Regions from separate parts of the Atlantibacter sp. genome, predicted to be linked through region 2. Evidence: predicted binding sites of a transcription regulator. Region 2 holds the regulator's gene; the other holds the start of a gene.
What was found. Region 2 encodes LexA, which represses DNA repair genes until DNA is damaged. Its sites were predicted from a motif close to TNCTGTATGTACATACAGNA; they were not measured.
Positions count from the first base shown of each region.

Region 1: RT120_RS20975 (YebG family protein) is a predicted target of LexA. The motif match lies at 1,813-1,832, and genes of this name have one in related genera.

Region 1 is NZ_DAMBQK010000036.1:11,494-15,704, reverse strand. Features, by position in the region: gene ptrB (oligopeptidase B) at 1-178, opposite strand, end outside; gene RT120_RS20985 (DUF533 domain-containing protein) at 261-917, opposite strand; gene yebF (protein YebF) at 1,033-1,377, opposite strand; gene RT120_RS20975 (YebG family protein) at 1,481-1,798, opposite strand; gene purT (formate-dependent phosphoribosylglycinamide formyltransferase) at 1,929-3,107, shown strand; gene RT120_RS20965 (bifunctional 4-hydroxy-2-oxoglutarate aldolase/2-dehydro-3-deoxy-phosphogluconate aldolase) at 3,152-3,793, opposite strand; gene edd (phosphogluconate dehydratase) at 3,833-4,211, opposite strand, start outside.
Region 2 is NZ_DAMBQK010000008.1:35,252-39,462, reverse strand. Features, by position in the region: gene zur (zinc uptake transcriptional repressor Zur) at 1-321, shown strand, start outside; gene RT120_RS09565 (CsbD family protein) at 394-603, opposite strand; gene dinF (MATE family efflux transporter DinF) at 827-2,161, opposite strand; gene lexA (transcriptional repressor LexA) at 2,235-2,843, opposite strand; gene RT120_RS09550 (diacylglycerol kinase) at 2,952-3,320, opposite strand; gene plsB (glycerol-3-phosphate 1-O-acyltransferase PlsB) at 3,453-4,211, shown strand, end outside.

The DNA.
Region 1 (4,211 bases), on a different contig from region 2:
GTTCTTCCAGCGCCTGCTGGCTGGCCATGACCCGCCGCCCGTAATCGTTCTCCTGGTGGAGATACTCAAGCACTTCAGGATCGGACCGGTCATCATCGCGCAGCCAGTAATAATTATCGGTACGCGTATCGCCATGCAGGGTCATGGTGTGAGGTACTGCTTTTGCTTTTGGTGGCATAACGCTCAACTTTTAGGTTAACACCCTTATAAGGTTGGCAAAAACCCCGCGCCTTGCAAGCGTAACGCCACCAAACCAGGCGTTATCCTGGTGAAACGTCGCGTTTGCTGACCGCGATATCGCGCTCCACGTCGGCGCGCACATCTTCGGGAATGCCCAGTGCATCGCCCAACGCGTTCAGGTAGCTGCGCTCCATAAAGTGATCGGCGTTGATGGCGGCACAGCTGAGAAAATAGAGCTCCAGCGCCTCTTCTTCATTCTGGATCCCCTCGGCAAGACGCGCCGGATCGAGGGGTTGATCGAGGGCCTGTTCAACGAATGCGCGGCCTTCGTCTTCGATACCGGCATCGTGCAGATGTTGGTCAATCGCCTGACGCTCCTCGTCGTCAATATGTCCATCGCTTTTCGCGGCGAACACCAGAGCCAGAATTAACCGTTCGGTTCGCTTATCAATGGGCGACGCCTGTTGGCCGTACTGAGGTTGATCTTGATGGGCTGCCCGGATGCGGTCCTGGTATTTATTCCACAATACCGTGCCGGCTACCGCACCGCCGCCAGCGAGCAGCGCGCCGCCACCGAATTTCGCCAGCAGCTTACGTGACGATTTATTTGCCACCAGCAGCCCTGCCAGGCCACCCAACGCGCCAGGGCTAAGCAGTTTCGATAACCCTTGCCCCTGCGATAACCCTTTACCCTGTTCCCCCAACAGTGACTGAAGATGTTTAAGCCAGTTCGCCATATGTACTCCCACAGTAAAAGTCTCACTTGTGAGCGTAAGCGAAGGGATGTCAAGAAGTGTGGGGACAGGCTAAGGAAAGGAAAATAATCGGCAAGGGCCAGGCCCTTGCGCGTGATTAAGGACGGTATTCTGCCGTCTGTTTTTTGCAATCAACTTGCACAGTGTAATGAATGTCGGCTCGCATGCCGCGTACCGTCAGGGGAACGGTCCATTTATCATCGCCGCCTTTCACGGCTTCAGGATTGACCCAGGCGACCGGATCGGCCTGGCCGAGTTTTTCCTGGTCGTCTGCCCAGCGGGCAATGCGGTTCTGGAGATAGTCGCGTTTCACGCTGGCTGAAATACCTTGCGCATCCAACCCTTCACAGCCGGTAAACTTCACATTGCGAGATTCCTGGGGCGCGGCATGGAGCCCCACGGAAAATAGCGCCACCAGCGCCAGTAACCCTTTTTTCATCAGATGCCCTCCGTTGTTAATACCACAGAAAGCCTGGTACAAAACAACCGAAGCGCAAGGGATGATGGCGCGTGTCCCGGTGAAAAGTGCAGCTGAACCGACGGGCTTATGCCGCTTTCGATTTACGCCCGCTGGCGATCGCTTCCACTTTCGGGTCGGCGTCCGGCTTTACGTCGGTTGCGCCTTCCTGCGGCATTTGCCCGGTACGCAGAACCTGCGCCAGGGTATCTTTGTGTTCAGCCAGCCACAGCGACAGTGGCTCGAGCTGGGTTTCCTCAAGGTTTACCGGCGCGCTTTGCAGCCAGGACTCAAGGGTCTGTGCTAAGTCGAGCATTTTGTCGTATGCGTCGGCTTCTTTTTTGTTGGCAAAAGACATTTTCTCTTTCCCTTCCCTGACCACAACGTAGTGAATTTCAACAGCCATCATGATGCCTCTTTAACTGGATATGCATACAGTATATCAGAGCCTGAAAGAAAAATCAAAATCGCGCACCTGCCTGCGCAATCGTTTTCGTATATACTGGCGGCCTCTTTTTTGGTCCAGGAATCTCGTTATGTTGACAGTAGGAACCGCGCTTCGCCCGGCAGCCACCCGCGTGATGCTGCTCGGCTCAGGGGAATTAGGCAAAGAAGTGGCGATTGAATGCCAGAGGCTCGGTCTTGAAGTGATCGCCGTAGACAGATATCCCAACGCCCCGGCCATGCATGTCGCCCATCGCAGTTACGCCATAAACATGCTGGATGCCGCGGCGTTGAAAGCGCTGGTCGAGCAGGAAAATCCTGACTTCATCGTGCCGGAAATTGAAGCTATCGCCACCGATACGCTGATTGAATTAGAGCAGCAGGGCCAGCGCGTTGTACCCTGCGCCCGCGCCGCTAAACTCACCATGAACCGCGAAGGCATTCGCCGCCTGGCGGCAGAAGAGCTGGGCCTGCCGACATCGGACTACCGCTTTGCCGATAGCGAAAGCGATTTCCTGACGGCGGTGGACGAGATCGGCCTGCCGTGCATTGTGAAGCCGGTGATGAGCTCCTCCGGCAAGGGACAAAGCTTTATTTGCCAGCGGGAACAACTGGCGGACGCATGGCAGTACGCCCAACAGGGTGGCCGCGCCGGGGCTGGAAAAGTGATCGTAGAAGGGGTGGTGAATTTTGATTTTGAAATCACCCTGCTGACCGTGAGCGCCGTGGACGGCGTGCACTTCTGCGCGCCGGTGGGCCATCGCCAGCAAGACGGCGATTATCGCGAATCCTGGCAGCCGCAGCAGATGAGCGAACGGGCGCTGAAGCGCGCCCAGGACGTGGCGGAAAAAGTGGTGCTGGCATTAGGCGGCTATGGCCTGTTCGGGGTCGAGCTGTTTGTCTGCGGCGATGAGGTGGTGTTTAGCGAAGTGTCGCCCCGCCCGCACGATACCGGCATGGTGACGCTGATCAGCCAGGATCTGTCAGAGTTCGCCCTGCATGTGCGCGCGTTTTTAGGCTTGCCCGTGGGCGGCATTCGTCAGTACGGCCCTGCCGCATCGGCGGTGATCCTGCCGCAGCTGACCAGCGATAACGTGCGTTTTAGCAATATTGACGCCGCCGTGGGTGCCGGGGTGCAGGTACGGTTATTTGGCAAGCCGGATATTCAGGGATCGCGCCGTCTGGGCGTGGCGCTGGCCTGCGCAGACGATGTTGAAACCGCCATCGAATGCGCTACAGCCGCAGCGTCGGCAGTGCAGGTAGAAGGCTAAAACAACAAAGGCAGGCTTGCGCCTGCCTACTTCACGTCTGTCAATTACTGCTGCGCGCCTTCTACTGCTTCGCGCGCCAGTTTAGTGATGCGATCCCAGTCGCCCGCTTCCATCGCGTCTGCCGGTACCAGCCAGGAGCCGCCGATGCACAGCACGCTTTTCAGCGCCAGGTAATCACGATAGTTAGCCGGGGTGATGCCGCCGGTCGGGCAGAAACGCACCTGAGAGAACGGGCCAGCAATGGCCTGTAGCGCTTTAGTACCGCCGTTGGCTTCTGCCGGGAAGAATTTGAACTCTTTCAGGCCGTAATCCATACCCAGCATCAGTTCAGAAACGGTGCTGATACCCGGGATCAACGGGATGGAGCCTTCGGTTGCGGCTTTCAGCAACGGCTCGGTCAGACCCGGGCTGATGGCGAACTGCGCACCCGCTTCAGTCACTTCCGCCAGTTGAGCCGCGTTGATCACGGTGCCCGCACCGATAATCGCGTCCGGCACTTCTTTAGCGATGGCGCGGATAGCGTCCATGGCACAGGGAGTACGCAGGGTCACTTCCAGCACGCGCACACCGCCTGCAATCAGCGCTTTCGCCAGCGGTACGGCATGTTCCAGTTTGTTAATCACAATTACCGGCACAACCGGACCGGATTTCAGGATCTGTTCAGCACTAGTTTTCCAGCTTTTCATCAGAGCATCTCTCTCGCCATAGTGAATTCAGTGAAGCCTTTAAAAACGAATACAGGTTGCGCCCTGCTCGGCGCCGGACAAATTCTCGCGCAATGCGCCGAACATCTCACGGCCGGTGCCCACGCGTTGCGGGCTAAGGTCCGGCTGGAACGGCGCGCGTTGGGCCAGTTCCGCTTCATCGACCAGCAGCGTCAGCTCGCCCGTTTGTCCGTTTACGCGGATCGGGTCGCCATTGCGTACTTTCGCCAGCAAGCCGCCGTCATAAGCTTCTGGCGTGACATGGATGGCAGAAGGCACTTTGCCGGACGCGCCGGAGAGGCGGCCATCGGTCACTAACGCAATTTTGAAACGGCGGTCCAATAATACACCAAGCGGAGGCATAAGTTTATGTAATTCTGGCATCCCGTTAGCTTTTGGC
Region 2 (4,211 bases):
GCGCTGGATTTCCTGCTGGAGCAAGGGTTTGTTCACAAGGTTGAATCAACCAACAGCTATGTTCTGTGCCATCTGTTCGATCAACCGACGCATACCTCAGCGATGTTTATTTGCGACCGCTGCGGCGTCGTCAAAGAGCAGAGCGCGCAGGGTGTAGAGAAGATCATGGATGCATTAGCCGCCGATATGGGCTTTACGCTGCGGCATAATGTCATTGAAGCGCACGGGCTTTGCTCAGGCTGCAAAGAGGTAGAATCGTGCCGTCACCCGGAACACTGTGGTCACGACCATTCAGTTCAGGTAAAAAAACGCGGTAAGTGAAGGCGTTAATGGTACATCCTTGTACCTGGGCAGGGTAGCCATGAGGGTGGCTAAGCAGAAAAACGACGGGGATTACCAGCGGTAATCGTTACGGGTTTCCCAGTCTTTTACTTCGTTCTCTGCCTGATCTTTCTCGTATCCATAACGTTCCTGGATTTTCCCTACGAGTTGATCGCGTTTACCTTCGATAACGGTCATATCGTCGTCAGTGAGTTTACCCCACTGCTCTTTCATTTTACCTTTGAACTGTTTCCAGTTACCGCCGACTTCGTCTTTATTCATGATGTAGTCCTCATCGTTCGGTTATAAACGCTAAATGTTTATCGTCCGTGTTTAACAGTTATTATCTGCTGGACGTGATAATGAGTTTAGTCGACCATTCCGACTCGTTTGAAACATTCAGAATCTTTAACCAAGCGCGAAAGATAAAAATCGGCATTAATGATACAAAAATTTTATATATCAAGCAGATAGCCAGAAATTAAATGAGAGTCAGCAGATGTAACTAACCATGACCCGTCTCGTTGAACCAGCTATTGCGCTGCCAGTGGCGCCGCCAGATGAGCCATAACGACAGCCCGCGCAATGCCAGAAATACCGCTACCGCCAGCCATAGCCCGTGATTACCCAGCCAGGGCAAAGCGATTAATGTCACGCCGAAACCCGCAGCCGCCACGGTCATACTGTTACGCATTTCCGCGCCACGGGTAGCGCCGATAAACATGCCGTCCAGCAGATAACACCACACGCCAACCAGCGGCAGCACCACCTGCCAGCCGAGGTAACGATCCGCTTGTTGTTGTAAAACCGGCAGCGAGGTCAGCATCGCAACAATATGCTCGCCCCACAGCGCATAAACCGTAGCGAACATCAGCGCCACCAGGCCCGCCTGGCGGCAGGCGGCATGCCAGACTTTGATCAGTTGGTTGCTGTTACCTGCGCCGTAAGCCTGCCCGGAATGGGCTTCCACCGCATAGGCGAAACCATCCAGTGCGTAGGCGGTGAACGTCAGCAGCGTCATCAGGACGGCATTCACCGCCACCACATCGCTCCCCATCCGCGCACCTAAAATTGTGACGCTGGCGAAACAGATTTGCAGCAGCAGCGAACGCAGCATGATGTCGCGATTGAGCGCCAGTAAACGCCAGATATCGCCGCGCCAGGCAGAGAGCAGCATTGCCGGATTGATGCCCCGCAGTGTCATGACATGCCAGGCCATCAGCAATCCGACGATCAGCGTGATGTATTCCGCCGCCACCGTTGCCAGCGCAGCGCCCTGCACGTTCATATCCAGCCCCACCACCAGCCACAGGTCGAGTGCGATATTCAGCACATTGCCAACAACCAGCAGGATCACTGGCGCTCGCGCGTACTGCACCCCCAATAACCAGCCTAACAGCACCAGGTTCGCCAGCGTCGCAGGCGCGCTTAGCCAGCGGATTTCCAGAAAGCGCCGCGCCTGATGTAATACTTCTTCGCTGCCGCCTACGATATGCAACGCCAGGTTAATCAGCGGGGTCTGTAACAGCATAATCGCCACCCCGGCCAGCACCGCCAGCAGTAGCGGTTGCACCAGGGCTCGCGCCATCGCCTGCGGGTTTTTTGCACCAAATGCCTGGGCGGTTAAGCCTGTAGTGCTCATTCTCAGAAACAGCAGCAGCATAAACAGAAAGCTGGTGGCGGTTGCGCCAATGGCGACACCGGCTAAATAAACCGGGCTATCGAGATGGCCGATAACGGCGGTATCCACCAGGCCGAGCAGCGGCACGGTAATATTGGAGAAGATCATGGGTAGCGCCAGGCGCCACAATGCTTTATCAGCAGACGTGAAAAATGGCATGACGCAATCCGTAGCGGTAGGGGATTCTATACCGTAACGCGGCGCGCTACGGCTTCAAATCAGGCAGCAGAGCTTACAGCCACTCGCCGTTGCGGATCACGCCGACGGCAAGCCCTTCAATAGAAAAGGCCTGCTGACGCAGGTCAACAACGATTGGGGAGAATTCGCTGTTTTCCGGCAGTAACTGCACCGTGTTGCCCTGTTTATTCAGACGCTTAACGGTCACTTCGTCATCAATGCGCGCGACCACCACCTGCCCGTTACGCACATCCTGAGTTTTATGCACCGCGAGCAAATCGCCGTCCATAATCCCGATATCTTTCATCGACATACCGCTAACGCGCAGCAGGAAATCCGCGCTGGGCTTAAACAAGCCGGGATCGACCTGGTAATGGCCTTCGATATGCTGCTGAGCTAACAGCGGTTCGCCCGCGGCAACGCGCCCAACCAGCGGCAGCCCCTCTTCCTCTTCCACCAGTAAACGCAGACCGCGCGACGCGCCAGAAACGATTTCAATTACCCCTTTACGCGCCAGGGCTTTTAAATGTTCTTCTGCAGCGTTAGGAGAACGAAAGCCCAGACGCTGTGCAATCTCCGCACGAGTGGGAGGCATGCCGGTTTGGCTGATGTGATCCCGAATGAGATCAAACACCTCTTGCTGTCTGGCCGTTAAACTTTTCATTCCGCCCCCTGGGTGCATATACAGTAATGCTGTGAGTATATACAGCTAACGGTGATTTTGAAACCACAAAATGAGCAAATATCCGCATGTTAGCGACATCTGGAAGAGTTATCGCAAATTTGACCAGAGCAATATGCCCCAGGTCATCAGCGCCAGTAAAATAGCAAACAGTACCGCCGCCGAGCCCATATCTTTGGCGCGCCCGGAAAGTTCATGAAATTCCGGGCCGATGCGATCGACCACCGCTTCGAGGGCGCTATTAAGGATCTCAACAATCATCACCAGAATGACGGAGCCAATCAGCAACACCCGGGTAATCGGATCGACATCCAGCCAGCAGGCGATAGCAATGGCGACAATCGCCGCGACGCCCTCCTGGCGAAACGCCGCTTCGTTCTTCCAGGCGGCGCAAATGCCTTTCCAGGAGTAACCTGCTGCTTTAATTATTCGTATCAACCCGGTGGTGTTATTCGCCATGAAAGGAAACCTTTTTAAAAAACGCGCATCAATAGCATTAAGCAACGAAACGTAAGCACCACAGAAATTCCCGCTTGTTTCTGATATTCTTGCGGTGCAATTGCATTATTAACCAGAGGCTTTACATCGTTTATGTCCGGCTGGCCACGAATTTACTACAAATTACTTAATTTACCATTACGCGTACTGGTAAAAAGCAAATCCATTCCGGCGGATCCGTGCGCCGAACTGGGGCTCGATACCTCGCGCCCGATTATGTACGTTCTTCCGTACAACTCGAAGGCGGACTTGCTGACGCTGCGCCAACAATGTCTGGCACACGATTTGCCCGACCCGCTGGAGCCTCTCGAAATTGACGGCACTCTGCTGCCGCGCCATGTGTTTATTCACGGCGGGCCGCGGGTATTCACCTATTACACGCCGAAAGAGGAGTCGATTAAGCTGTTCCACGACTATCTCGATCTGCATCGCAGCAATCCGCAACTTGATGTGCAGATGGTGCCGGTATCGGTGATGTTCGGGCGCGCGCCGGGCCGTGAAAAAGGCGAAGTAAACCCGCCGCTGCGGATGCTGAACGGCTTGCAGAAATTTTTTGCCGTTTCCTGGTTAGGGCGCGACAGCTTTGTACGCTTTTCGCCCTCGCTGTCACTGCGCCGCATGGCGGATGAACACGGCACCGATAAAACCATTGCCCAGAAGCTGGCGCGAGTGGCGCGTATGCACTTCGCCCGCCAGCGCCTGGCCGCCGTCGGGCCGCGTTTACCGGCGCGTCAGGACCTGTTTAATAAGCTGCTGGCCTCTAAAGCCATTGCCCGCGCGGTAGAAGACGAAGCGCGCAGCAAAAAAATCTCCCATGAAAAAGCCCAGCAAAATGCCGTGGCGTTGATGGAA